2 regions of the Mesorhizobium sp. P2_H9 genome follow, and region 1 is predicted to be linked to the other one. Evidence: riboswitches for the same ligand, from Rfam matches in the RefSeq annotation. Region 1 holds a riboswitch; the other holds the start of a gene.
The links. A riboswitch is a leader RNA that binds a small molecule or an ion and turns the genes downstream of it on or off. The one in region 1 is predicted to bind thiamine pyrophosphate.
Positions count from the first base shown of each region.

Region 1 (14,301 bases):
ATTCCGGAACAAAAACAGAACTATAGAGTAGCTGCGGTCGCAGCCGCAGTTACTTCGGGGGGAGAACAGCAATGTCACGCCGGACAGGCGCAGGTGCGCGCCCATTTGTTGTATGGCTGCTGCGCGGGCCGTTGCGGCTGGCGTTGGTCGGGCTGGCGGTGCTTGGCGGTTCGGCGCTCGCGGCAGATAAGGACTATGCCACCTGCTTTAGCGAGGGCAAGGTCGATGCCGACCAGCAGATTGCCGCCTGCACCCCGATCGCCGAGGACGCAACCGAGATTCCCGATCTGCGCGTGCCGGCCTATTTTGTGCGTGGTCTCGCCTACGCCCAAAAGAATGATCTCGACCATGTCATCGCCGATATGAGCGAGGTGATCGCGCTCGATCCGACCTATATGCCCGCCTTTACCAATCGTGCCATAGACTGGGAGAGCAAAGGGGATTTCGATCGAGCCGTCGCCGACTACACCAGCGCAATCGCGCTCACGCCGGACGACGCCAGCCTCTATGTCAATCGCGCAAGGGCGCTCGGCAAGAAAGGCGAGCACGATCGTGCCATTGTCGACTGCGATAAGGCGATCGACATCGACCCCGCCAACGAGATGGCTTACGGCGTGCGGGGCATTGCCTGGAGCGACAAGGGCGACAACGCCAAGGCTGAGGCCGACTTCGACAAGGCCGCCAGTGTGCGCAAAGATCCCGCCACTCCCTACTACGACCGCGCTCTGTCTTGGGCGAGCAAGGGCAAGCGCAAGCACGCGGAGGCCGATTGCAATCATATTGCGAGTATCGATGCGGAAAAGGGGAATGCGTGTACGCGCCAGATCACCGAGGCACTCGGCGAGCCTGGCTCGGATGCTGCCCAAACCCACAATTTCCGCGGGGTGGCGTGGCAGGGCAAAGATGATCATGATCGCGCCATTGCCGAGTTCGACGAGGCGATCAGACTGGATCCGGCAAATTCCACCTTCTACTTCAACCGCGCCAAGAGCTGGGGCTTGAAGAAAGACTATGCCCGCGCTCTTGCCGATCTGGATGAAGCAGTCCGCCGCGACCCAGCCAACGCCCAGGCTTACCGAGTACGCGGCATAACCATGGCCCGGATTGGCAATTCAAAGGAGGCGTTCGCCGACCTCGACAAGGCGATTGCGATCAGCCCCGATGATCCGAAATCGTACTTCATCCGGGCACTTGTCTGGGAGACGAGCGATGCCGACAAAGCAATCACCGATCTGGACAAGGCCATCGCGCTCGATCCGGCCAACGCCGATTACCGGAAGGAAAGGCTAAGCGTTCAACTCGCCAAGCGCAGGGCGAGCCCGCAATCCGCCGACAAGGCGCCGGACCCGGCGCCCAGCCAGGCCGCGAGAGCCGCGGCTCCGGCTGCGCCTGAGACGGTCAAGCCTGCCACGCCTCCCGTAGACGAGCCGCTGCAACTATACCCCAAGGAGGATCATTCCGAGCTCGTTGCCTGGAACCTGAAACAAGGGTTGGAGCAGCAGGTGCAGGGCTACGTCGCCGGCGCGATAGACTCGTTCAGCGCTGCGATCGAACTCGATCCCTACAACGCCGAGGCCTTTTACAACCGGTCGCTTGCCGAGGCGTCTCAGGGGAATTACGCCGTTGCCGCCACCGACTGCCGGCGCGCTATTGTGCTCGACCCGAAGCGGGCGGGCTCATGCAACGAACACACGCCGGGCGAACCGGCCCAATCTGCTGCCGGAGAGAAAAGGGATCCGGCAGCCGCAAAAATCCTGATCGATCGCGCCAATGTGCGGCTGGAAAAACATGGTGTCGAGGGTGCGCTGCTCGATCTCGCCAAGGCCATCAGCCTCGACCCCGACAATGCCGACGCCTATCTTGTGCGCAGCCGCACGCGATCGCTGAAAGGCGACGAGGCCGGGGCAGCGGCGGATTGCCGGCGCGCCATCGAGCTCGATCCGAAGCGAGCGGGCGGCTGCGGGGAGCGGGTTGCCGGCAACGACAGACAGCCGGCCTCGCCGCCAGACAAACAACAGGCAAAGCCGTCGGCTGCCGTTCCGAAGTTGACGGCGACGGAAGACACGCTGGTGGCAAAAGCCCTGGAGGCGAAAGACCCGCGCGCGCTGGAAGCGATCCTGGGCGGCGATGCCTTCCTGGACATGGGCAAGTACGACAAGGCGATCGGCGCGTATGACCAGGCGATCGCGCTCGATCCCAACAACCGCTTCGCCTATTTCGGCCGTGGCAAGGCGTGGGCTGCCAAACGCGACTACAGTCAGGCCATCGCCGACTACGACAAGGCGATCCAGTTCGCCCCCGATTTTGCGGCGGCCTATTCTCGCCGCGGGCTCGCCAAGATCACCTCGATCGACGCCGATGGCGCTCTTGCCGACTGCGACCGCGCCGCGACGCTCGACCCGAAGGCGCGCGACGCATTTTACTGCAAGGGCATGGCCTGGCATGCCAAGGGCAACGCCGGGCGCGCGATCGCCGCCTATTCAGCGGCGATCGCGATCGATGCGAAGGATGACGCAAGCTACTATGGGCGCGGTATGGCGCGGGCCGACCGGCAGGACTATGAGGGCGCCATCGCCGACTTCGACCAGGCGATCAAGCTCGACCGGGGCAATGCCGATTATGCCGTCGGCCGCAAGGCGGCGGAGGCGATGAGGGGCGAAGGCGACACTGCGGCCCCCACCGAACCCGCGGCCACGCAGGACGACGCCAGCAACGCGCAGCCCGACAGCCAGCTTTCCGCCTCCAAGTTGGCAGCGTTGATCCAGGCCACCGATCCGGGCGTTCTGGTCGCGGTCCATAACGGCGATAGCCTGCTGCACGAGGGCAAGTACGACGAGGCCATCAGTGCCTATGCAGAGGCCATCGCGCTCGACCCCGACAGCCCCCTTGCCTATTTTGGTCGCGGCAAGGCCTGGGACGCCAAACACGCCTACGCCCGCGCCATTGCCGATTACGACAAGGTCATCGCAATCATCCCGGATACGGCTTCGCCATATATTCGCCGGGGCCTGGCCAAGGCCGCGGCAGGCGATGCGGAAGGTGGCTTGGCCGACTGCAGCCGGGCCACTGAGCTTGACCCCAAGGCGCGCGACGCATTCTTCTGCACTGGCGCGGCCTGGCACGCCAAGGGCGACATCAGGCGCGCGGTCGAAGCCTATTCGGTGGCAATCGGGATCGATCCGAACGATGCCGCCAGCTACTATGGGCGCGGCATGGCGCGGGCCGACGGCAAGGACTATTCGAATGCCATCGCCGACTTCAACCAGGCCATAAAGCTCAACCCTGGCAATCCTGACTATGCGGTTGCGCGCAAGGCGACGGTTGCCGCGCAAGCAAAAGGCGGTGCCGGATCTGACGCGGTCGGCTCGGACCCGAAAAACCTCAAGGCTTTCATCGATCGCGGCGATGCCTTCTACAAGAAAGGCAAATACGATCGCGCCATCGCCGAATACAGCCGCGCGATCGCGCTCGATCCGCGAAAGGCCTCAGCCTATATCGGGCGGGGCATGTCGCTTGTCGAGAAAGGCAAATATGACGCGGCCATCGACGACTACGACAAGGTCATCGAACTCTATCCCGCCTATCTCGATGCTTACCTCGGCCGCGGCGTCGCGTGGACCAAAAAGAACGAACCGGATCGCGCCATCGAAGATTACAGTCGCGCGATCGAACTCGACGGCAGCTACGCGCCTGTCTATTTCGGGCGGGGCAACGCCTGGTTTGCCAAGGGCAATTTCGACCAGGCGATTGCCGACTACGACCAGGCCCTGAAGCTCGATCCGAAGCTGACGCTTGCCGGCAAAGGTCGCAAGCAAGCGTTGGCGGCAAAGGCGAAAGCGAGTGCTGCAAAGCCAAACCAGACCGGCATTGCAGCGATGAAGCCAGCCAGAACTTCACCGGCCGCAGTGACATTCAAGCTTGGGTGGGCACTGCATGAAAAAGAAGACTATGATGGCGCCATAGCCCAGTACAGCAAAGCGATTGTTCTATATCCCGCATTCCACGATGCGTATCTCGCCCGTGCTCTCGCCTGGGAGGCCAAAAGCGACTACGTCCATGCGGTCGCCGACTACACTCAGGCAATCGCGCTCAATCCGAATATTGCTGAGACTTACTACGACCGCGGCCAGAACCGCAGTTTGCAAGGTGACGATGAAGGGGCGCTTGCGGACTACGGCAAGGCCATCAGTCTCAACACCGCGGACGCAAGGGTCTATTCCGAACGCGGCCTTATATTGATGGGCAAACATGAGGATGATGCGGCGTTGCGCGATTTTGAAAAGGCACTCAGCCTCGATCGCGGGAACCCGTTTGGCTATTTGGGCCGGGGCATTATCCGGACCAGCAAAGCCGATTATGACGGAGCCATCGCCGATCTCAGCCAGGCCATAAAGCTCCAGCCGGATTTCGCCATGGCATACACAGCCCGAAGCAAGGCTTGGGACGCCAAGGGCAATCGCAAACGCGCCGAGGCCGACCGCAAGAAAGCGCGCATCCTCGGGGCAGAGTGAGGCGGAAGCTCTCTGTCGCGTTTCGGCGACATCTCCCTCGAAGGGGAGACCGGCGGCTTCCATGCCGCTACCCCAGACACGCGTTGCTGAAATACCCCTCGAAATCCGGGCGTTCTTTCAGCGCCTTGCCGTCGGCGTCGCGCAGGATGCCGGCGGTGAAGAGGTAGGCTCCCATCGCCTCGATCTTGGCCTTGTCGATGGTGCCGATGACGCCGCTTTGGCTGCGCAGGAAGTGGCCGTCGACCAGCATCTTCAGCGAAGCGTGGATCAGCGCCGGATCGGTCAGGGCGTCCTTGTTGGACGCTATCAGCAGGTCGCCGGCTTCCTGCGGGTGGTCGACGGCGAACTGATACCCGCGCAGCGTTGCCTCGATGAAGGCAGAAGCCGCCTTCGGGTTCGCTGAAAGAAATGCATCGCTGGAGGCGATGAAGGTTGTGTGCTCGTCGGGCACGCCGTAGTCGGCATAGCGGAAGGTGCGCTGCTTGACGCCTTGCAGCTCGGCCTGGACACCTTCCCAGGTCGCGACCTCCAGCGTGAAATCGACCGAGCCGTTGGCCAGCGCCTCATAGGCGGAGGTGCCGAGCGTCACCGTCTCGAAATTGCCCTTGCCGCCGTCATGGCGGATCATGGTCGAGATCAGCGTGTTTTCCCAGGCGCTGCCGAAGCCGCCATAGGTCAGGCCGTCGAGGTTTTTCGGGCTCTTGATGTCGCTGCGCGCGGCATTGAACACAAGCCGGCCGGTCTCGGCCTGGACCACGGCATAGACCGCCTTGAGATCGGCGCCGGCGGCGCGCTGGGTGAAGAAGCCGGCACCGGCGATGCCGAAATCGGCGATGTGGTTGGCGACCAGCGTGCCAGCGCCGGTATCGCCATAGGGCAGGATTTCAGCCTGCAGCCCGGCCTCGGCATAAAAACCTTTGTCGCGGGCGACGAACAGGCCGATGTGGTTGGTGTTGACGGTCCAGTCGAGCGCGACGGTGACTTTTTGCGGCGCCGCGAAAGCGCGTGAGGGCAGTCCGGCGACGAGCGTCAGCAGCAGGGCCTGGCGGCGTGTCAGTGAAATCATGGTCATTCTCCTTGTGCAGGGTTGAGAAGCGTGTCGAGGATTTCGGCTTCGAGGGCAGCAGTGTCCGCGCCAGAGCCGCGCGGCGGCACCTTGATTTCGCGCACGATGCGGGCCGGGCGGGCCGACAGCACATAGATGCGGTCGGACAGGAACACCGCCTCGCGCACGTCATGAGTGATCAGCAGCGCCGTCCAGCGGTGGCGCCGCCACATGGCCTCCAGCCAGCGCTGCATGGCCGCGCGGGTCAGCGCGTCAAGCGCGCCGAACGGCTCGTCGAGCAAAAGCATGTCGCGCTCCTGCACCACGGTGCGCAAAAGGGCGGCGCGCTGGCGCATGCCGCCGGACAGTTCGGAGGGATAATGCCGCTCGAAGCCGGCGAGGCCGAATTCGGCAAACAGCGGTGCGACGCGGGCGCGGGCGGCCTTGCGCCCGACGCCCTGCACCTCAAGGCCGAGCGTGGTGTTGTCGAGGATGCGCCGCCATGGCATCAGCGCGTCGCGCTGCGGCATGAAGGCAAAATGGCGGCCATGGTCGTCGAGCGGCGCGCCGTCGAAGATCATCTCGCCCTCGCCTTTCAGCGCACCGGTCAGCAGCTGAAAGATCGTCGATTTTCCGGCGCCGGACGGCCCGAGAATGGAGACGAATTCGCCGGCGCACACGCTGAGCGAAATGTCGGCGAGCACATCGAGGTCGCCGAAGCGCTTCTTGACGTGGCGCAATTCGAGCCGGGTCATAGTCCTGCCCCGGCGCGTTCCTGTCCAGCCCGCTCCCACGGCATGACCAGCCGCTGGATCAACACCGTTGCGCCGAACAGGAGCAGCGTCAGCCCTGCGCTGACGGCGACGGCAGCCAGCACCAGATCGGGGCGGAAATTGTTCTTGGCGTTGAGCATGTAGATGCCCAACCCTTTTGCCGCGCCGGCATATTCGGCGAAGATGGCGCCGACCACAGCATAGGTGATGGAGATGCGCAGACCGGCGAAGAAATAGGGCAGCGCCGAGGGCAGCCGCGCCGAGAGGAAGACGCGCCAGCGCCCTGCCCCCATGGCGCGCAGCATCTGGCCGATCTCTTGCTCGGTGGCGTCATAGCCCTTGGCCAACGCCACCAGCATCGGAAAGAAGGTGACCAGCGCGACCAGAACGATCTTGGGCATCAGGCCGAAGCCGAACCACAGCACCACCAGCGGCGCGATGGCGATGAGCGGTAAGGTCTGGCTGACGATGAGGACCGGAAACAGCGCGCGCCGAAGTGGCGGCGAGAAATCGATGAGCATCGACAGCACGAAGGCGGCGCTGAGCGAACAGGCAAAGCCGAAAAGCGTGGCGCGGATGGTGGGGATGGCATTCTCCACCAGCGCGTCGCGGTTCAGCAGCGCCTGTTCCAGCACACGCGACGGCGCCGGCAATATCGTCGGTTTGATGCCGGAGAACCGGGCATACGTCTCCCACGCCAGCAGCAAAAGGCCGACCGAGGCGATTGCTGGCGCTGCCTTTGCGATGGCGGCGATGAAGCCCGCGAGCGGGCGCGAAGGGGCGGATGGGACCACTGAAATAACCTTTGACGGACGGGCGCGACAGGAGCGCGCAAAAAGCTCAGACAGCGGACGGGCTGTTGGCCGATATCGTGACGTCGAGGGTTACGTGGCCGGCGCCCGGCCCGAAGCGGCAGAAGGCCTCGTTCAGCGCCGCAAACACCGGGCCGGCATCGCCGCGCAATTTGGTGCAGAAGTTTTTCGAGCGGTCGTAGACGCCGGACTGTTTGAGGAAGTCGATGCAGCCGTAGATCTCGTCCATGTGATCGTCGGTGCCCATCACATAGAGCGAGAATTGCGCCGCCGTCGGCTGCCCGGTGGCGCCGGCCTTGCGCACCGCGGCAATGGCGGCGTCCTTGCGGGGGGCGAGTGGTCCGGCAGGCCCGCTGAGCGCATCGGTGCGGCAGATCGGATCGTCCGGCTCGCCCGGGCAGCCGCGCGAGATCGCCGCCGACAGCACGCAATGCTGGCCGCTTGCCGCTGCCGCCACGAACAGGTCGCGCATCGCCGGGAACAGCACTTCGGGCGGCCCGACCAGCAAGGTCGAGATGTCGTCGGTCTCGATCCTGAGCCTGTCGCGCCAGGGATCGAGCGCGCCGAGCGCGCCAAGGATAACGCCGACGAAATCGTCGGCCATGGGATAAAGGGAAATCTGTGCGCCAGAAAACATCGCCCGCCTCGCTCCGCTGGTATTACCCAGATCAGCTTCTAGGGTCTGTGGGCTTGCCGCCCCCGTCTCAGCCCCGACCGTACGGAGCACCCCTGTGGATTGGCGCGTTAAAGCACTGTTCGAAGGATTGCGGAAGGGGGTTTTTTCGACACGTGGCGGGAAAGCGTTGCGCCAGCTCGCTGCCACAACGTGTCAAAGGAGCCGATTTCGTACAAAATGTATTGACCGTCATTCGTACATAAAGTACTATTGCCAACCCATGGGAGATCCGGATGAGCACCGCAAACCACGCCGGCTTCGCCGATCTCTCCCGCCCGCTCATCTCGACAGCATCGATCGAACATCGCGAGCGTCTGGCCGGCGCATGGCGCATGGCCAGCCAGGACATCGCCGACGACATCCGCTTCATCCGCCAGTATCTGAAAGTCATTGCCGAGAAAGAGGAGAGGCTGTCGTCAGGCACCCTCGTGCACAGCCGCGTTTACACCGAGGCCTGCGCCGGCTGGCTGCCACAGACGGTGGCGCGCTATTTGCGCAATCTACGCCAGATCACCGAATGCGAGTTGGCGATGACGGCGGCCGGCATCCGCTTTGCGCTCTCCAGCTATGCCTGGGACGCGTGAGGGGCGCCCTTCCGGCCCGCTAATCTCGCCGAGCCCGTCCCGCGGTCGTCGACTGTCTCCCGACGACGCCTTCGCGGCTGCTCGGCGCGCGGGCGCGGCTCCAAGCCGAGGCAGAACGCGCCTCACCGCATCATGGGTGAGAGGCGGTTAGCCCTTGCCTGATTTGGGTTTGGCCGCCTTGGCGGCGGCTGCCGGCTTCGGCGCCGCTTTGGGCTTGCTGACTTTGGCGGCAGCAGGCTTCTTTGCGGCCGGCTTGGCTTTCGGCTTGGCAGCCGCGCCGTCTATTTCGGCCGTGGCCTGGTCCCAATGCTGCTGATGCGCGCCTTCGGGCCGGCCCGCCTTTTCCCAGATCGCGTGCGCCCGTTGGCGAATGCGTTCATGCCTGTCGTCCGTCACTCCTGCCTCCATCGGTTCGATTCGAATCCCGTGAGCAGGCACTGTTTTAGCTGAAATTTCGAGCGCCGTCTTTGGTGTCAACGCGAAGGCATCATATCCATCGGCAGTCAGGTCCTGTCGGACAACACCGCAACGCCAAGGAGCGCCGCCTTCTTGGTGATCAGGGCTTCCAGATCCGCATCCGAGCGCTCGGTTCCGGTGCGCTCCCGCACCATTGCAATCACTGTCCTCATCGACAACAGCGCACTGCTCCGCTCGGCGAGCAGTTTGTCGACGGATTTGGCCACATCGGGCGACTCGGCATGCCGCAACATGAGGGGCTCCTTCCATATCCCCAGCTGGCACTGCCCTGCCTGCCGCCCCCGTTCGGGGACGACAGGGAAGGCAAGCGTCAGTCGATGACCTCTACGATCTTGTGGGTGGCAGGGTCGACCAGAACGGTATGGTCGCCGACGACAGCGTATCTGTACTGAACGTCGGGAACCTCGATCGGCTGAAGTTCGACGGTGTCAGGCAGAGTGGAGCCGACATTCAGTTCGACGCCGAGGAGATTGATCGAAGCCAATGGGTGCTTGTGCACATATTCGCGAATGACCGTCTGCTGTTGGGGCGAAACGACCACCACGTCTTCGGCTACGGCAACGCCAATGCCAGCCAGCAGAGCCAGGCCGGCAGCGGCAGGAATCAGAAGGTTTTTCATCGTTCTCTCCTGTTGTTTGCAAGCTTCGCCCTGCCCCGCCTGATGCGAGGACTTTCATGGTTCGAGATGGCGAGCTCTATAGGGGGCAAACGTCGGGGGAAGCCTGTTGTTCCCTGAGAAATGGCTAATTGATCGGGGACTCATTGATCCGGGGAACCGCATGGCGCTGTTGCGCATTGAAGGCGCTGCAACGCTTTCCGGGAGGTCTTCGACATGGATGAAATGCTGTTTCACGCGCCTGTGGCCATCGCTGTGGGGGCTGGCTTCAAACGCGACATCGCCTCACTGGCGCAGATGCAGAATTTCCTGAAGGAATGGCCGCCGGCGCGGCGCGGTGCGATCCATGCCACTGCGCTGAAGGCATGCGACGCGGCGCGCGCCGGTCATCTCAGCGCCGACCAGGCGCGCCGAGCGTTCATCGGCTTTGCCGAAGCCGCCGGCATTCTGTGGACCGGCGTCGACCCGGTGACCGCGCTTCGCGAGGCAAAGTTAGCCAGGAACGCGCGCAGTGGCACCAGCAACAGCCAGGAGAATTGACGCCCGTCCGACCTCGGGGCAGCGCTTACTGCTTCGGAGGCTGCTGCGCCGGCACCTCGCCGGGTTTGATCACCGGCGTCTTGCCTTCGTCGGGCGGCGTGATGACGCCCTGGTCGCCGGTGGGCGGCGGCTGCAACACGCCATCGCAAGGATCGAGTGTCTCGGACAGGCTTTCGTTGTTGGACTTCGTCTGCCCGTTCCGGTCTTGCGGCTGAGCCTGGCAAGGCGTGGATGGGGCGGGCGCTTGACCGGTCTGACCGTTTGTCTCCGCGGCCGCCGGGCCTGCCAGCGTCGCCATCAGCAAACAGGGCAAGAGAGCGAGTGTCTTCATGTCCGGCTCCTTTCAAGCTCAAGTCATGTCCTTGCAAAGCAGATTGGCGCCTATTGGTTCCCCGCGTGCGGGACGCGACTCGCGTCGAACGGAGCCGGCGGCATAGTCATGAGTTCAACATCGGAGACTTGTTTCAAAGACAGGGAAGCCAACGATGGAACCGCGCGGAAAGCCACGAAGCAACGACGAGGTTGAAGCTCCGACACGGGAGCAGCAGGACTGGGACGCCATCAAAGGTGCGAAAATCCTGCCTGACATTGCGGAGGAAGACGGCATCGAGAAGGACCGCGAATTGCCTGACGAGGACGACGACGATGCCTATCAGGACAGCGATGACGCCCTGCCCGACGACGCCGAGGAGGCCGCCATGAAGCGCGATCCTGCCAGGCGTGGCGGTCCTTTCGACGAAGTCTAAGCGGAAGTAGTGGTTCTGACAATTTTACGCGTAGAGGCTGCAAAAGTCTTCGCAGTCGGCTATGGCTGCGGCTTCAGGGCCGGGGCCAATAGGACATGGTGCGCGAAAGCTACTCGATCATCGTCGAGATGGAGAATGCCAAGGCGATCGACTGGCACGAGATCGGCGTCGGTTTCGCGGCACTTGCCCGCGAGATCAGGGCTGCAGCCGATCTCGGATATGCGGCAAAGCCGCAAGTCATCTTCGTCCATTCCGGAGAAGCCTTGGACACACCGCTTTTGCAGGATGAGATTGCCGCCAGAGTGCCGGAGCTAGTCATGGCCGCGACGCTGGCCTTCGCCGCCTTGCCCGACGGGCGCTATTACGAGCTGAAGAACCGCGGCATTGCCGAGGCGACGGGCGAGATCGTCATTCTTTGCGATTCCGACTGTGTCGTCGAGCCGGGCTGGCTGCCGGCTTTGCTGAAGCCGTTCGAAAATGCGCGCACGGTGGTGGTGAACGGCTACACCTATCTTGGCTATGATGACTTTGCCTCGCGGACCTTCGCGCTGCTGTGGTTCTTTCCGCTTCGCGACCATGACCAGCGCTTTGCCGCCAAGCGCGCGCTGAACGCCAACAACTGCGCGTTCAGGCGAAGCTGGCTAGCCGGTCATCCGTTTCCGCAAAGCAACGGTTTCAAGGTCTCCTGCACGCTGCTGACCAGGCAATTGCAGGCGGAGGGCCATGACCTGATGAGGGTCGCGGCGGTGGCCAGCCACTATCCACCGCGCGGACTGGGGTTCTTTCTGTGGCGCGCACTGGTCACCGGCCGCGACGCCGACCGCAAATATGCGATCCTGACCACCGCCTCACGTCCCCGGCGCGTGCTCAAGGCGCTGCGGCGCTGGGCCTCCACATCCTGGCGCGTGAGCTTGCGCATCGCCACTCAAGCACGCCAGACGGGCATGCCGGTCTGGCAGGTGCCTTTGGCCGTTGCCGCCGGCCTGGCTTTCAACAGCCTGGTGTTCGTCGGCCAGTTCGGCCTGGCGACCGGCCTGATGAGGGACGATGTCGAGCGGGTTCCGGCCTTTGTCGGACACAGCTGACTACAAGCTGAAACCGACAAACAATCCCCACTGACCGGGTCAGCGGGGGTGAACATTCGGCGCGTCTTGCCTGCGTGTGTTGCGCCTCGTCGGCGCGACCGCGAATATTCGCGACCGCCAGATGTGGCTACAACCAATTGGTCTTGCGCATCAATCCTGGTGCATAGAACCAAAAAGAGCGCGATGCGCCTATTGGGGGATAGGTGAAGATAGCGCGATTACGGTTGAAAGCTTCTCGCGCTTGATCAGCACAGGCTTTTCGTAGGTTTTCTTCATTGCAATCATTCCTGCCCTCGTTTTCAACAATGCAACATCTCGCTGCGGCGACCGCAGATATTCGCGACCGCCAGACGCCGTGCGCTTATTGAGGGGGAGGTGAAACCTGCTGCGCGATTACGGTCGACAGCTTCTCGCGCTTGGTCAGTACAGGCTTTTCGTAGGTTTTCTTCATTGCAACCATCCTGCCCTCGTTTTCAACAATGCAACATCTCGCTGCGATAAGCGCATTGTCAACCCACGGGGCAGAGATCAGCGACACGTTGGAGCGCCCCTGTGTCCAAATGGACGTAGGGGCGCTCCAACGGTGCCTGGCTAACCGACGCTCGCGGGTCATGCGCTCGTATTTTTCAGTTGTGGTGACCGGCTATCAATTCGACGTGGGCTCGCCCAGCGCTTCGGTCACGAAGGACGCGGCGATCAGATCGTCGGTGTCCAGGCCTAGGGAGCCGTCGTTGCTCCCCATGATGGCAGCGACCTTGTGGAAGGTTTTCATTTCATGCTCGGTAATCTGGGCGTTTCGCATCCTGACTTTCAGATCGGCGACACGCATCCCCAAGGCAGGGGATGTTCCGATTTCTCGTTTCGACATGGTATGTTGCTCCTGCCCCAACCCGCTCTTGTTTTGCCGCCCCACCCGCTTCGCATGCCCGTGCCTGCCTATAAATGAGGCATCGCGAATAGGCCCGAACGTGGGTTGCGATGGATGGTTCCAGCGCCAGACGATCACGAAATAATACAGATGACGCCCAGCAGCGACGCAGTAATAAACTGCGCGACAACCATCGGCTGCAAGGCACTTTCAGATCAGCTCAGTTGTTCGAGAAGTACACTGCCCCAGGCTCCAGCAAGGTACCTGCGGTTGCTGAACCAAGGCGGTCAAGTCCTATGCGCATTTGTGTCGGAGCGGGCGCGGGTGCGAATCGAGGCGATCAGATCGTCGACACGCTGCACTGACTGGGCCGGTGGCCGGCGAACCGATCGCGCCTCCAGGTGATTGTCGTAAATCCGCCGCAACACATCGCGGGCGACCTTGGCGCGCTCCCATGTGCGGCCGAGAAGGGCGCAGCCTCCCAGGCTGGCTGGCGCGTCGGCAACGTCATCCCACACCGTCCAGGTACCGGACGGCTCCGGGCGACAGCGAAATCTCGGTTGGCGATCTTCCATAAGGAGAAACGGCCGGCACGCCCGTTGGTTCGGTCCGGCATGGCGACGTGGTTAACGCTGTTCACGCGATCGGTGCGGCCGCCACGAGCAAGGATTGGCCCGCGCCTCCAATGGAAGCGCGGGGCAGTTTCGTCACGCGTCGTGCAGTGGCCGGCAGTGGCCTCAGCGCGAGGCCGGCCGTATTCCGGAGGCCGAGCGCTCCGCCTCGGGTGAGAAGACCACGACGGCGAAGATCAGCACGGCAGCGGCGACGATGAGCGAGCCGCCTGCGACGATCGGCTCAAGCGCCGGATTGCCCTGCAGCATCAGGTACAGAGCCGGCAACATCACCACGATGCCAAGCGTGTAGAGGCCGTAGTGGATCATGGCGAGCTTGCGCTCGGCCTTTGCCGGATTGAGCGCGTAGTAGCCGCCGAAGATGGCACTGGTTACCCATCCCAGCAGGTTGATGTGCGCGTGCGCCGGGAAGGCGCCGTGATCGCCCGAGATCGCCATCTGCAGACCGGCGGCGATGCCCAGAATGAGAAACACGATGGCCGTTTTGAAGAAGAGTTCGGAAACCTTAGGCATGTCTTGTCCTCCCAATGCCGTTAAAACCCCGACATCGGGAAGCCTATATCAGGAAATGCAGATATTCCATGCAGTACCAGGATTGGCGGTTCCATTGTGCCGTAAAAAAGCCGCCGGGCGAACCCGGCGGCTTGATCGTCGACTGAGTCGTTTCAACCGCGATCGGCTTTACGGCGCCGGAGCCAGCTTGGCGGCCATCTGGTCGATCTTGTCGGCCAGCACACCGTTGGCCCAGTCCGTCACCTCGGTGTCGACGGGCTTGTTGGCCATGTCGGCAAGGGCCGTGTCGAGCGATGGGATGTCGGCAGCTGCTGCGTCGGCTTCGTCCTGCGCGGTGTCAGCCGCCGTTTGGGCATCCACGACCGCTTGCTCCAGAGCGGCGATCTGCGCGTCCTGGGCCAACTGCTCCTCGGGCGTTGGAGG
Region 1 covers NZ_JBFUFX010000024.1:4,429-18,729, forward strand. The annotation lists gene AC1DXN_RS30165 (tetratricopeptide repeat protein) at 72-4,511, shown strand; gene AC1DXN_RS30170 (ABC transporter substrate-binding protein) at 4,579-5,577, opposite strand; gene AC1DXN_RS30175 (ABC transporter ATP-binding protein) at 5,580-6,311, opposite strand; gene AC1DXN_RS30180 (ABC transporter permease) at 6,308-7,123, opposite strand; gene AC1DXN_RS30185 (YkoF family thiamine/hydroxymethylpyrimidine-binding protein) at 7,170-7,778, opposite strand; TPP riboswitch at 7,769-7,882, opposite strand; gene AC1DXN_RS30190 (hypothetical protein) at 8,051-8,401, shown strand; gene AC1DXN_RS30195 (DUF2934 domain-containing protein) at 8,549-8,797, opposite strand; gene AC1DXN_RS30200 (hypothetical protein) at 8,905-9,111, opposite strand; gene AC1DXN_RS30205 (DUF1236 domain-containing protein) at 9,189-9,497, opposite strand; gene AC1DXN_RS30210 (DUF982 domain-containing protein) at 9,711-10,034, shown strand; gene AC1DXN_RS30215 (hypothetical protein) at 10,060-10,365, opposite strand; gene AC1DXN_RS30220 (hypothetical protein) at 10,520-10,780, shown strand; gene AC1DXN_RS30225 (glycosyltransferase) at 10,876-11,865, shown strand; gene AC1DXN_RS30230 (putative RiPP precursor) at 12,227-12,316, opposite strand; gene AC1DXN_RS30235 (hypothetical protein) at 12,512-12,733, opposite strand; gene AC1DXN_RS30240 (hypothetical protein) at 13,471-13,878, opposite strand; gene AC1DXN_RS30245 (hypothetical protein) at 14,047-14,301, opposite strand, start outside.

Region 2 (14,301 bases), on a different contig from region 1:
GGTCGCTGCGAAGCAGCGGGGTGGGGGTGCAGCGCAGCCCCCGACCCGGACCTCCCCACAAGGGGGGGGTAGAAGGCCCTGCGATTGCCTACGCCTCGCCCGCCTCTTGCTTCAGCGTCGCGATAAAACGCTTGGTCCGCTGCTGTTCCGGATTGCTGAACAGCACGGCTGCCGGACCTTTTTCGACAACGACGCCGGCATCGAGAAACACCACTTCCTGCGCGATCTTGGAGGCGAGCCTCAGATCATGCGTCGCCATCACCATGGTCGTGCCTTCGCTGGCGAGCTGACCGAGCACGTCGACCACTTCCTGCGCCAGTTCCGGATCGAGCGCCGAGGTCGGCTCGTCGCAGAGCAGCACTTTCGGTGACGGCGCCAGCGCCCGGGCGATCGCCACGCGCTGTTGCTGGCCGCCTGATAGCGTTGCCGGCCACGCATCGGCCTTGTGCGCCATGCCGACCTTTTCGAGCAGCGCGAGCGCCCGCTCGCGCGCCTTGGCAGTCGGCCATTTCAGCACCGTCACCAGCCCCTCCATGACATTCTCGATCGCGGTGCGATGCGGGAACAGCTGAAAATTCTGGAACACCATGCCGGTCTGCAGCCGCAACCGCTGAATATCCCGCGTGGAGACCTTGACGCCCGGACGAAACTCCAGCGTCTCATCACCGATGCGCACCGTACCCGAGGTCGGGATTTCCAAGAGGTTGATGCAGCGCAGAAGCGTGCTCTTGCCGCCACCCGAGGGACCCACAAGCGCGGTGACGCTGCCCTCCTCGATGGCGACGCTGACGCTCTTTAGCACAAGGTTGTCGCCAAACCGCTTCTCGATGCTGGTGAGACCAATCATGAGCGCGCCTCCAGAAAGCCGCCATAGCGGTTAAGCCGGGTTTCCAGTCGCGTCTGCAGGGCTGAGAGAACCGAGCTCAGCGCCAGATACAGGATCGCCGCCTCGACATAGAGGATCAGCGGCTCGTAGGTGGTGGCGACGATGCGCTGCGCCGCCTGGAACATTTCCGGCACAGTAATGGCCGCGGCCAGCGACGTATCCTTTACCAGCGAGATGAAGGTGTTGGAGAGCGGCGGCACCGCGACGCGGCCGGCTTGCGGCAGGATGGTGCGCCGCATCGCCTGGCTCCAGGTCATGCCCATTGAATAGGCGGCTTCCCACTGGCCTTTCGGCACCGAGCCGATGGCCGCGCGGATGATTTCCGAGGTGTAGGCGCCGATGTTGAGCGTGAAGCCGATCAGCGCCGCGGTGAAGGCATCAAGCAGAATGCCGACTGACGGCAGGCCGTAGAAGATCAGGAACAGCTGCACCAGGAGCGGCGTGCCGCGGAAGATCCAGACGTAGAAGCGCACAAGCGCGACCAACGGCCTTGATCCGAACAGCCTGGCAAGTGCTGCGCCCAGGCCGACAGCCAAGCCGAGGACGAAAGACAGCAACGTTAGCGGTACGGTGAAGATGAGCGCCGCCCACAACAGCGTCGGCAACGAGTCCAGCATCAGTTGCAGCCAGTGCGGCACGAACGGCGCCTCCCCTCACACAACTGCCGTTCCCAGTCTGGCAGTGCGACTATGCGGTTGTCATATCAAGCGAAAAACGGCGAGCCATCAAAGACGGCCCGCCGCTATTTGTGATCGGGCCGGGCAAGCAACCCGCTCCGGGAATGCCGTTACTGCGACACGTCCTGGCCGAAATAGGTGTCGGCGATCTTCTTATAGGTGCCGTCGGCCTTGATGTCGGCCAGCGCCTTATTGATCGCTGCCACCAGTTCCGGATCGCCCTTGCGCACGATGACGCCGGAATACTCGGCGTTTTCCTGCCGCGCGGAGATCTTCACATTGGCGTCCGGCTTGTGCTTCTTGAAGTCGAGGAAGGACAGGCTGTCATTGATCGTGGCATCGGCACGGCCGGTGAGCAGCAGCTGGATCGACTGGTCGAAGCCGTCCGTGCCGACGAGTTCGGCGCCGTTGGCCTCGGCGAGTTTGCCGAAATTCGAGGTCAGCGACGACGCCACCTTCTTGCCCTTGAGATCGGGGAACGCCTTGATGGCGGTGTCGTCGCCGCGCACGATCAGCACCGCCTTGGAGGCGATGTAGGGATCGGAAAAGTCGTACTTCGCCTTGCGGGCGTCGGTGATGCCGACTTCGTTGATGACGGTGTCATAACGGTTGGCGTCGAGGCCGGCGATCAACCCGTCCCATTTGCCCTCGAGGAACTCGACTTTCACGCCGAGCTTGTCGCCGATCGCCTTGGCGATCTCGACGTCGAAGCCGACCAGCGCGCCGGCATCATTGTGATAGGTGAAGGGCGGATAGGTGCCTTCCGTGCCGACCTTGATGGTGCCGGCCTGCTTGATCTGGTCGAGATTGGCACCGGCGTGGCCGGTTGTGACAGCCAGAACCTGCAGCGTTCCGGCGATGACAAGTGAGTTGAGCCATTTCATTTTTCTGTGATCCCGTCCTTGGCCGGTGTCCGGCGCATTGTGAGAGCCGGAAACTGACAGATGCCGAGCCGCAAAATAAGGAACCAGATTTCAAAAATCGGCCGCGCCCGGAACCGAATTCTCAAAACCATGCCGGCTGGCGCCAACCAGCCGCGCTTCGGGTCGCTGCAACCTTGTTACCGGCAGCACAACCCACGCGACATGAGCGGCGGAACCAATCCCGCGCATGGCACGTTCTTGGCTGTTGTAGGGCACGGCGTCACCATTTCAACCACCCGACGCCAGACCAGGGATCGCGGTCGCCAAGCCGTCCGCAATGCCCGTAACAGGGAGCGCGGCGCATGATGGAAGACACGGCAGGACGGACCATGGTCCGCACGGCGATGAAAGCTCCCTATCTCGAGCGCGACGAGGAGCACATATTGGCGCTGCGCTGGAAGGAGAACCAGGACCAGCACGCGCTGCACCAGATCACCGTCGCGCATATGCGGCTGGTCATCTCCATGGCCTCCAAATTCCGTCACTATGGCCTGCCGCTCGGCGACCTGATCCAGGAAGGCCATGTCGGCCTGCTGGAAGCGGCGGCGCGTTTCGAGCCGGAGCGCGAAGTCAGGTTTTCGACCTATGCGACCTGGTGGATCCGCGCTTCGATGCAGGATTACATCCTGCGCAACTGGTCGATCGTGCGCGGCGGCACCAGTTCGGCGCAGAAGGCATTGTTCTTCAACCTGCGGCGGTTGCGCGCCCGGCTGGCGCAAGGCGCCGAGCCGATCTCCAACGCCACGCTCTACCGCGAAGTGTCGGTGGCGCTTGGCGTTTCCGAAGCCGATGTGGCGATGATGGATTCGCGCCTTTCGGCGCCCGATAGTTCGCTCAATGCGCCGCTCGCCGACGACGCCGGCGCGACCGAGCGGATGGATTTCCTGATCTCGGACGACCCCTTGCCCGACGAGATCGCTGGCGACACCATCGATGTCGAACGCAGGTCCGGCTGGCTGAAGACGGCGCTCGGCGCGCTCAACGCTCGCGAACTCAGGATCATCGAGGAACGCCGGCTGAGCGACGAGGGCGCGACGCTCGAAGCGCTCGGCGAGACGCTCGGCATCTCCAAGGAACGGGTCCGCCAAATCGAGGCGCGCGCCATGGAAAAGCTGAAAATAGCGCTGGTGCGGCAGAACCCGGAGTTCCTGGCGACGGCCGCCTGAACGCACCTGTGGAGTCTCTGAGGGTCAACGTAAGACTTTAATTAAATAAGAATATATCGCCGCCATGGCGGCATTCCTCTATATTTGTGGATTGTGACCCCTTTTACAGACCCGGCCGCTGCAAATTGCGTTCTTGCGACCGAACAGGTCATAGCGGATGGGGATTTGCCATGTTGCGATGCTACGCGATCCTTGCAGCCTTGGTCCTTGTGGGCCTCACGACATTCGATGCGCGAGCCGATCGGCGGGTTGCCTTTGTCATCGGCAATTCCGAGTACCGGGACATTCCCGCTCTCAACAATCCGGACAAGGACGCCGACGATGTGTCGAACACTTTTCGGCAGGCTGGCTTCGATGTGTTCCTTGCCAAGGACGTCACCAGGCTTCAGTTCGAGGAGCAGTTCCGCAACTATCTCGCGGCCGCGGACGGCGCCGATCTGGCCGTCGTCTACTACTCCGGCCACGGCTTCCAGATCGGCGGCGAGAATTTCCTGATCCCGGTCGATGCCTCGCTCAAGGATGCAGCCGACATCGAGGTCCAGGCTGTCAAGCTGGATGATGTGCTTGAGCAGCTGCGCTCGAAATCCAAGATCCAGGTGATCATTCTCGATGCCTGCCGCAACAATCCGTTCCCACGCAAGGACTATTGGCTGCGCGACCAGCTGATCATCACCGGCGGCACCGGCCTCGCGCAAGTCAAAAGCTCGCAGAACACGTTGATCGCCTTTGCCACGGAACCGGGAGCAATCGCCTATGACGGAACCGGCGATCTCAGCCCCTTCTCGTCGGCATTCTCGCGCCGGGCACTGGCGCCGAACCAGGAGATACGCACGGTCATGGCCGCGGTGCGCCGTGATGTCGTCAAGGCCACGGATGGCAAGCAGGTTCCGTGGGAAAACTCCTCGCTGATCGACGACGTCGTGCTGATGCGTCGCGTGACCCGGCCCTCGCTGCCGCCAGTGCTGGAGAAGGTCGTGCCGTCCGGCGCCGGTCCTGTCGCGCTGGACCTGCCGCAGCCTGTCGACGTCGACGGCGGCGCGGTCACCGTCAGCATTGAAAGCCCGCCGACGCTCGGCCGGCTGACGCTGGATGGCAAACCCGTCGAAGTGGGCCAGCCAATCCAGGGCAAGGATCTGCCGCGTCTGAAGATGGAGGTTCCCAAGGGCGTCGGCGCGCAGGAACAAGTGGACACGGTGGCCTACGCCACGCATGACGATTGGGGCGGCGAATCCAAAGGCGTTCTGGTGCTGCGGGTCATGAGCGGCGAGGGCGCTGACGGCAAGCAGATCATCGCCTCGCTCAAGAATGAGCAGAAGCAGCGGGTGCTTGAGCGCGGCATCCATGTCTCCGGGGCCGCCGAGGCGATCGGGGATCGCGATGTCAAGGTTCCGGTCGGAATAGGCCCGGTGCCGCTGAAGCTGGATCTGCCGGCAAAGGATCCAGGCATCAGCCTTAAGCTCGCCAGCTATCCGGCAACGGGAACGCTGTCGCTGCCGGACCGCATCCTGTCACCTCAATCGAGCCTGATGGCCAATGAAGTCAGTGATTTGCGTTATGAGCCGCAGGTCGGTTCGACAGCTGCCGTCGAGATCGGCTTCGAAATCCGAGCCAACAATTCGTCGAAGCGGGCGACGATGACGCTGTCGCCAAGCGTCGACCCTTGCGACCAGGCGGCAGGCGAACCCCTCGACCTGCAAGGTGTGGTCCCAGGACTGCTGCCCAACGAGATCGGCGGCAACGCGGTCGAGCTTTGCCAGGCGGCGGTCAAGGCCTACCCCGACATCGCCCGCTTCCACTACGAACTGGGCCGTGCCTTGCTGGCGTCAGGCAAGGTCGACGAAGCCAGCAAGGCGATCCAGGAGGCTGCCGACCGGGGACATGTCCGGGCCGTCTTCGAACTCGGCCGCATCGCCTCGTCCGGAATAGGGACGCCTGCGGATGCCACGAAAGCCAATGGCCTCTACTCAGAAGCGTCCGCCAAGGGAGACCCTTACGCGATGACGGCGTGGGGACGGTCCTTGTTCAATGGCCTCGGCGTGAAGCGCGATATCGGCAAGGGATTGGACCTGCTGCTCAAGGCGGCGGCGATGGGGCATAGCAATGCCATGAACGACCTCGCCGTGATCTTCAAGGACGGCCGCAATGGCGTGCCCGCCGACTCGGCCCGTGCCGTCGCCTTCCTCAGGGCCGGCATCGAACGGCAGAACATCTATGCGATGAGCATTCTCGGTCCTGCCGGGCGCAATGCCCTGGCGATCGCCGCCTGCACGCCCGAAACGAAAACAATCACGAAGATAAAGGTCATTCGCACGAAACCGCCCAAGGTCGCCAAGCCCAAAAGGGAGCCCCTCCCGAAACTTCTCGGACCGGTACCGAGCGAACCCGGTCCATTCATTGTGCCCTGGCGTGGCAGTGGTGACGGCAGTGGCGGACAACGCGGCGGCGGCAGCCCTGGCTGACCGCGGCGGTCGTTGGCGGCTGACCAGACGATGTGAGTGGAATCACCTTCGCCACCACCCGCTGGCGAGCCAAAGCACCGCCTGCCCGTCCGATTCTTACTTGTCGGTGACGATCTTGACCTTGTCGCCGGCCGAAACGGCGGCCCCTGGTGATAGCGCGTTGAGCACGCGGAACAGGTCGAGCTTGCGATCGACGCCGACCATCTGCGCCGACAGCGATCCCATGGTCTGCCCCGGCTGCACCGTGACGACGCGGATATGCAACGGCTTCAGCGCCGCCTTCTCGGCAGCACTCAGGATGCGGAACGAGCCGCTGACCGAGCGCGCCACCGGGTCCAGCGCGGTGCTGGCCGATGGTGCCGCCGTCAGCAGCCGGTAGACCTGGCCGCCGGCACGGATCACCGCAATATCGAACTGCCAGCCTTCGGCACCAGCATGCGCGGTCGCCGCTTCATTGCCGTTGATCGTCTCCTGCTTGACGCTGCTGTCGACGAGACCGGCCACCCAGCCACTGCGGATGTAGTCGGTCAGCGGCCGGTTCTTGTCGATCGCGACACCGTCGAAGCGGATCGCCATGTCGCCGGGGCCGGTGGCAGTCACCGCCGCGGCTGAATTGTCGATGATGAAACCGTCCGGCACCGAGAAGGACACGCCGAGCCCCGGATGCATGAAGGTCTGGCCGCGCACATAGCCTTCCTCCGGCGTGTCGCCGTAGAGCAGGCCGTCTATGCCGGCAAGGAAGGAGTCGCGGTCACGCGTGCCGACACCGGGCGCGCCGAACTGGCGGGCATGGCGCTGCGCCAGATCGATGCGCTGCGGCGTGTTGGGGTGCGTCGCCAGGAAGTCGAGGCTGGCGTCGGTGGCGCCGCTGATCGAACGGAAATCGGTATAGGCCGACATCGACTGCAGGAAGCGGCCGGCGGCAAACGGATCGAAACCCGCCTCGCCGATCGACTTGATGCCGATCGCGTCGGCCTCCAGCTCTTGGTTGCGCGAGAACTGGGCGAGCTTCAACTTGCCACGGATCAGCGCCGCCTTGGCGGTCGGACTGTCGCCGAGCACGTCGGAGACGACCTTGGTTGCCAACCCTTCCTCGGCCTCCAGCTGCTGGCGCTGCAGGCCATGGTTGGCGGTGACGTGGCCCATCTCATGAGCGATGACCGCGGCAAGCTCGGCCGAATCATTGGCCAGCGCCAACAGGCCACGGGTGACGTAGAGATAGCCGCCCGGCAGTGCGAAGGCGTTGACGTTGGGCGAATTGAGGATGGTGATGCGATAGGTCTGTGTCGGATTGGCCGACACCACCGTCAGCCTGCCGACGACCTTGGCGACCATGCGCTCGAGTTTGGCATCGGAATATTCACCACCATAGGTGGCGAGGATGCGCGGGTGCTGCGCCTTCGCCAGCTCGGCGAGCTTGCTGTTGGCGGCAACATTGTCGACCGTGATCGGCTTGTCGGACGGCTGGAAGCCGGATTCCTGCACGTCCGGAGGCGTGAACATCTGGCAGCTTGCCAGCGCCACGGCCAAGCCGGCCAGCGTGAGAAAGCGCGCCAGCAGACTGCGTCGTACTGTGTCTGTGCCGGTCGGCAGAACGGCTTCCTTTCGGCTCTCAACACATGATCCCGAACCGAAGGTTCGCGCCGGCGGCTTGGAGATCACGCACAAAATCAAAAACCTACAGCATCCTTGTCGTTCGAATGGACACGACGCTGTAGGGGCAAATCACGGCCTGTGCCGGACCAGTACTGGGCGGACCTAGCCACACTACCTTGACCATGGCAAGCAAGCGCCACTTCGCCTTAACCCGGTTTGGCCGTAAATTATGTCCGCTTCCGGGCAACATCTCGTGATCCGCCCGGACCCGTGCCGATATAGCGCCGAAAGGCGTCGGGGCCAGCCCCGGCAAAGAAATCAGCTGCAGCTCCGGTTGCCGCAACCGTACCATTGTCCAGGAACACCATGTTCTGGCCGACCCGGCGCGCGTCTTCAGGCTGGTGGGTCACGAACAGCACCGTCATCTGCCGTTCCGCATGAACGCCCACAACCAGGTCGAGCATGTCGTCGCGCAGCGCCGGGCCGAGCGAGGCGAAAGGCTCGTCGAGCAAGAGCACCGGCCGGTCGCGCACCAAAACGCGGGCGAGCGCGACGCGCTGGCGCTCGCCGCCGGAGAGTTCGCGTGGCAGGCGTCTCTCCTTGCCGGCAAGGCCGACGCGCTTGAGCGCCTCGGCAATTGCGGCGCGGTCGGCCTCGGTCAGGCTGAGCGAAGGCGAGCGGCCGAGCCCGACATTGCGTTCCACCGAAAGATGGGCAAAGAGATTGTTTTCCTGGAACACCATCGACACCGGCCGCGCCGAGGGCGGTTCGGCGCTGACATCGGCGCCGCCGATCAGCACCCGGCCCGACTGCGGTGTCTCGAAGCCGGCGACCAGATTGAGCAGTGTCGACTTTCCCGAGCCGCTCGCTCCCATGATGGCGGTGATTTTTGACGTCGCGAACTCGACGTCGAATAAGAACGGCACTTCAGCGTAGCTGAACGTGACCTGGTCCAACCGCACGGCCGCGCCTTTTTCGTCGCCGGCGCCCTGGTTCGCGGACGTCATGATTTTTCTCCCCGTCCGAGCCACTCTGCCGCCAGCACCAGCGCCAAACAAACCACGCCAAGCAGCAGCGCCAGGCCAGCGCCGTCGGCCGTGCGGTAGCTGCCCATGCGCGACAACAACAGATAGGGCAGCGTCTGCACGGAATCGCTGCCGAACAGCGCAATGACGCCGAGATCGCCAAGCGACAGCGCCATGGCAAAGGCAAAGCCGGTGGCGAGCGGCCGCCGCAGCGACGGCCAGTCGATCAGCCGCAGCCGGTTCCAGCCGGAAATGCCGAGCAGTAAACAAAGCCGCTCATGGCGTTCGCTCGCCGCATCATAGGCGGGGCGGACGGCGCGAAGGGCAAACGGCATCGCCATCACCGCGTTGACGGTCACGACCATGATCGGAGCAATGGCAAAGACATCGCTGACCGTGCGCAGGGCCAAAAACCAACCCGCGCCGATGACGATCGGCGGCACCACAAGAACAAAGCCGGCGCCGGTGTCGGCGGCGTGTTCGAGCAGCGTTCTGGCGCCAACGCGTCGGCTCAGTGACAACGCCCGCCGCGCCATGATCAGCGACAGCGCCAGCGCCACCGAAAGCAGCGCCGACAGGAAGGCCAGCACAGCGCTGGTCAGCGTCGCCTGCCGCACCGCACTTTCGCCGGCGAGACGGCCGAGATCGGCGTCGAGGCCCGACATCACTGTCGCCGCCATCGGTCCGGCGACGAACAGCAGAGCAACGACGATCAACGTGGCATTTAGCATGGTCTCCGTCACACCAGCCGAAAGATAGCGGCGCGATGCCACCGGCAGATTGGCGTCGCCGACGATGTTGGCGCCAAGCCGCGTCAGGGCCAGCACCACGGCAAAGGTCAGCGCGATCTGCAGCAGCGTTAGCGTGACGGCACGCGCGGGATCGAAATCGAAGCGCAGCGCCTGGTAGATGGCGACCTCCAGCGTCGTCGCGGCCGGCCCGCCACCCAGGATCAGCACGATGGTGAAGGAGGTGATGCAGAGCATGAAGACGAGCCCGGCGACGCCCGGCAGGGCCGCGCGCAATGTCGGCCACTCGATCAGCCGGAAGGCCGGCGCCGCGCCCATGCCAAGCTGGCTGGCCAGCCGCCACTGGTCGGCCGGTACCGTCCCCAGCGCCTCGAGGAACAACCGCACGCTGAGCGGCAGGTTGAAGAACACATGGGCGACCAAGATGCCGGACAGGCCATATATCCCGGGCCAGCTTTGGCCGCTGATCGCACCGAGCACGCCAGCGAAATAGCCGGCGCGGCCATAAAGGGCGAGAATGCCAAGTGCAGCGACGATGGCCGGCAGCGCCAGCGGCACGGCGAACAACTGCAGGATGAAGCCACGCCCTAGGAAGTGCGGATGCCGCGACAGCGCGCGTGCCACAAACAGCGCCGGCACTACGGAAAGCAGCGTCGAGAGCGCCGCCTGCCACAGCGTGAAGCGGGCGACACGCAGGAGATAGGGATCGAAGGCTGCCCATGCGCCCGAGAAATCGTGAGCGCCTTCGATGAGCAGCCCGGCAAATGCACCGCCGATCAGCAGCGCGATTGCGGCGAGCGCGACGATGCCGGCGATCATGCGGGGATCAGACGCGCGTTGCACGCTGGACCGCCAATCTTCGGATTGCGGCACTTACAAAGGATTGCGTTCCTTCGCGCCCCCCTCTGTCCTGCCGGACATCTCCCCCACGAGGGGGGAGATTGGCTATTCCACCGCTCCGCTTACTCCTGCGACCTCGGCAATTGGCGAAGGCCGCCATGACGGCCGATCTCCCCCCTCGTGGGGGAGATGTCCGGCAGGACAGACGGGGGCGCCATAGAGCGATCATCTTCGATCAGCTTGCCACAAAGCTATTTGCTCATCACCGCCAGCCACTCATCCACCCAGGCCTTGCGGTTGGCCGCGACCTCCTCGGGACTGAACAGCAAGGTCTTGGCCGGCTTGACCAGTTTGTCAAAGGCAGGGTTGAGCGGCTTGTCGGTCTTTCCGGCCGGGAACATCCAGTTGGTCTCGGGGATGACATCCTGGAATTTCGGCCCGGTCATGAAGGCGATGAACTTTTCCGCCAGCGGATTCTTCGCACCTGTCGTGGTGATGCCGGCAACCTCGATCTGCAGATACTCGCCCTCTTCGAAGGAAGCCGCCTGGTAGCGCTCGGTGTTTTCAGCGACCACGTGGTAGGCCGGCGAGGTGGTGTAGGACAGCACCATCGGCGCCTCGCCCTTGGTGAACAGGCCATAGGCCTCGCTCCAGCCCGGCGTCACGGTCAGCACCTTTGCCCTGAGCTTGGCCCAGGCTTCCGGCGCCTTGTCGCCATAGACCGACTTCACCCACAAAAGCAGGCCGAGACCCGGCGTCGAGGTGCGCGGATCCTGGATGACGATCTTCTCGTCGGCACTGCCTTCGACCAATTCCTTCAGGCTCTTGGGCGGGACTTTTAGCTTTTCGGTGTCGTAGACGACGGCGAAATAGCCATAGTCGAACGGCACGAAAGTGTCGTCGCTCCAGCCGCCGGGCACGTTGACATCCGACACCGCGCCATGCGGCGCAAACAGGCCGGAGGCCTTGGCCTCGGCGGTGAGATTGGTGTCGAGGCCGAGCACGATATCGGCCTTGGTCGCGGCGCCTTCCAGCTTGACGCGGTTGAGCAGCGCCACGCCGTCGGCGACCGAGACGAAGTCGAGGATGCACGCGCATTCGGCCTCGAATTCCTTCTTCACCGCGGGGCCCGGACCCCAGTCGGCGGTAAAGCTCTCATAGGTGTAGACGGTGAGCTTTTCCTGGGCCGATACCGGCTCGGACGTGGCAAAAACAGATGCCGCAAAAACTGTTGCTGAGACAAGAGAGTAAAAAAGCGTGCGCATCGGCGCCTCCTTCGTTCGCGTTGAAAGGAATTGAGGCGTCGGGCTATCCGAAACGTCTAATCCCTCCGCCGGTACAAACCGGATCAGGTTCAGCGGGTTGGCAAATCTGCCTCTCAGCCGGTCCGCGAAGATTGCGTCCGGCACCCCGTTAGAGCGTTTCGACACATAGGCCCGGCCGATCGACCGCGCAAGTGGGAGTTTGCCGCCTTCCGTTTCTCGTGCCGGGCTGGTAAGGGCCACCGGATATGAGCACATTCACCATCCTGCTTGGCGGCGATCTCATCCGCACGCCGCTGCTCGACCGCCAGGTCGAAGGCACGCGCGTCATTGCCGCCGATGCCGGCATCGGCCATGCCAGGATGCTGGGCGTGATGCCGGAACTCTGGGTCGGCGATTTCGATTCCGTGCCGGCCGATCTGCCGGACGATCTGGCGTCGGTGCCCCGCCAGGTGTTTCCGCCGGAAAAAGACAAGACCGACGGCGAATTGGCCATCGCCGCCGCGCTCGAACGCGGGGCAACCAGCCTGGTGCTGGCCGGCGCCTTTGGCGGCAAACGCGCCGACCATGCTTTCCTGCATCTGGCGCTCAGCATCCACCTGGCCGAAACCGGTACGCAGGTGCTTCTGACCAGTGGCGCGCAGGAGGGCATCCCGTTGCTGCCGGGCACGGCCGGTTTCGACTATGCCGACGGCACGCTGTTTTCGATCCTTGGCTTTTCCGATCTGTCCGGCCTGACCGTCACTGGCGCCAAATGGCCGCTCGCCCATGTCGAGGTTGCCTTCGGCTCCTCGCTGACCATTTCCAACGAGGTCAAGGGCCGGCTCGAAATTGCACTGGGTGGTGGCCGCGCACTGTTGCTTGCTCACCCCTACCCTCTTCCAGAAAGCTGACATGGCGCCGCCGCTTCTCAATCTCGACGGGATTAAACTGACTTTTGGCGGCACGCCGTTGCTCGACGGCGCTGCGCTGACGGCATCGGCCGGCGACAAGATCGCGCTGGTCGGCCGCAACGGCTCCGGCAAGTCGACGCTCTTGAAGATTGCCGCCGGGTTGATCGAACCGCAGGACGGCGAAGTGTTCCGCCAACCGTCGGCGACCGTGCGCTACCTTCCACAAGTGCCTGACATGGACGATTTCGCCAGCGTCCGCGCCTATGTCGAGGCAGGATTGGGACCCGCCGACGATCCCTATCGCGCCACCTATCTGATGGAGCATCTCGGTCTGTCCGGCGAGGAGCGACCGAACGACCTTTCCGGCGGCGAGGCAAGGCGCGCCGCCCTTGCCCGCGTGATGGCGCCGGAGCCTGATATCCTGCTGCTTGATGAGCCGACCAACCATCTCGATCTCTCGGTGATCGAATGGCTGGAAGAGGAGCTCGCCCGCACCTCCTCGGCACTGGTGGTCATTTCGCACGATCGCCGCTTTCTCGAGCGCGTGTCGCGCGCCACCATCTGGCTCGACCGCGGCCAGACCCGCCGTCTCGACAAGGGCTTTGGCCATTTCGAGGAATGGCGCGACGTGGTTCTGGAAGAGGAAGAGCGCGAGCAGCACAAGCTCGGCCGCCAGATCGTGCGCGAAGAGCACTGGCTGCGCTATGGCGTGACGGCGCGGCGCAAGCGCAACATGCGCCGGCTCGGCGAATTGCAGACCATGCGCCAGCGCTTTCGCGGCCATCGCGGCGCCGAGGGCGCGGCAAACATGGTGGCCAGCGACGCCGCCGAATCCGGCAAGCTGGTGATCGAGGCGAAAAACATCGAGAAGAGCTTTGGCGACCTCACCGTGGTCAAGGGCTTTTCGACCCGCATCCAGCGCGGCGACCGCGTCGGCCTGGTCGGGCCGAACGGCGCCGGCAAGACGACGCTGCTCAAGATGCTGACCGGCGAGATGAAGCCGGATGTCGGCTCGGTGCGGCTCGGCACCAATCTGGAAATCGCCACGCTCGACCAGAAGCGCGAAGCCGTCGATCCGCAAGAAACGCTGGCGCAATATCTCACCGACGGGCGCGGTGAAAACCTTGTCATCAATGGCGAGCAGCGCCATGTCGTTTCCTACATGAAGGATTTCCTGTTCAAGCCGGAACAGGCGCGCACCCCGGTGCGTGAGCTCTCCGGCGGCGAGCGGGCGCGTCTGCTGCTGGCCCGCGTTTTGGCGCGGCCGGCAAACCTTCTGGTGCTTGATGAGCCGACCAACGACCTCGACATGGAGACGCTGGAACTGTTGCAGGAACTGGTCGCCGGTTTTGCCGGCACCGTCATCCTGGTCAGCCATGATCGCGATTTCCTCGACCGCACCGTGACCAGCCTGATTGCACCGGACGGTGACGGCCACTGGATCGAATATGCCGGCGGCTATTCCGACATGCTGGCGCAGCGTGGCGGCACCAAGCTCGACGATCGCAAGGCGCGAGCGAAGGCCGAAACCGGTGACGCGTCGGCAACGACCAAAAATGAAGCCTCTGTGCCAAAGGGGCCGGCGAAAAAGCTGTCGTTCAAGCAGAAATTCGCGCTGGAATCCCTGCCCAAGAAAATCGAAGCTGTGATGGCTTCAATCTCCAGGCTGGAGAACAACATCGCCGATCCGGCCTATTACGAGCGCGATCCGGCCTCGTTCCAGAAGACCATCGCCGCCCTCGACAAGGAGCGCGCCACGCTGGCGGCGCTCGAGGAAGAATGGCTGGAGCTGGAGATGCTGCGCGAGGAGATGGAGGGGTAGACG
Region 2 covers NZ_JBFUFX010000010.1:1,396-15,696, reverse strand. The annotation lists gene AC1DXN_RS19650 (amino acid ABC transporter ATP-binding protein) at 89-847, opposite strand; gene AC1DXN_RS19645 (amino acid ABC transporter permease) at 844-1,524, opposite strand; gene AC1DXN_RS19640 (amino acid ABC transporter substrate-binding protein) at 1,674-2,447, opposite strand; gene AC1DXN_RS19635 (hypothetical protein) at 2,508-2,792, shown strand; gene AC1DXN_RS19630 (RNA polymerase factor sigma-32) at 2,789-3,652, shown strand; gene AC1DXN_RS19625 (caspase family protein) at 3,823-6,111, shown strand; gene AC1DXN_RS19620 (M48 family metalloprotease) at 6,208-7,614, opposite strand; gene thiQ (thiamine ABC transporter ATP-binding protein) at 7,935-8,714, opposite strand; gene thiP (thiamine/thiamine pyrophosphate ABC transporter permease) at 8,711-10,300, opposite strand; gene thiB (thiamine ABC transporter substrate binding subunit) at 10,573-11,586, opposite strand; TPP riboswitch at 11,630-11,744, opposite strand; gene AC1DXN_RS19600 (thiamine diphosphokinase) at 11,832-12,476, shown strand; gene AC1DXN_RS19595 (ABC-F family ATP-binding cassette domain-containing protein) at 12,478-14,298, shown strand.
Region 2: linked by a shared signal. The riboswitch ahead of thiB (thiamine ABC transporter substrate binding subunit) and the one ahead of AC1DXN_RS30185 (YkoF family thiamine/hydroxymethylpyrimidine-binding protein) in region 1 are both predicted to bind thiamine pyrophosphate.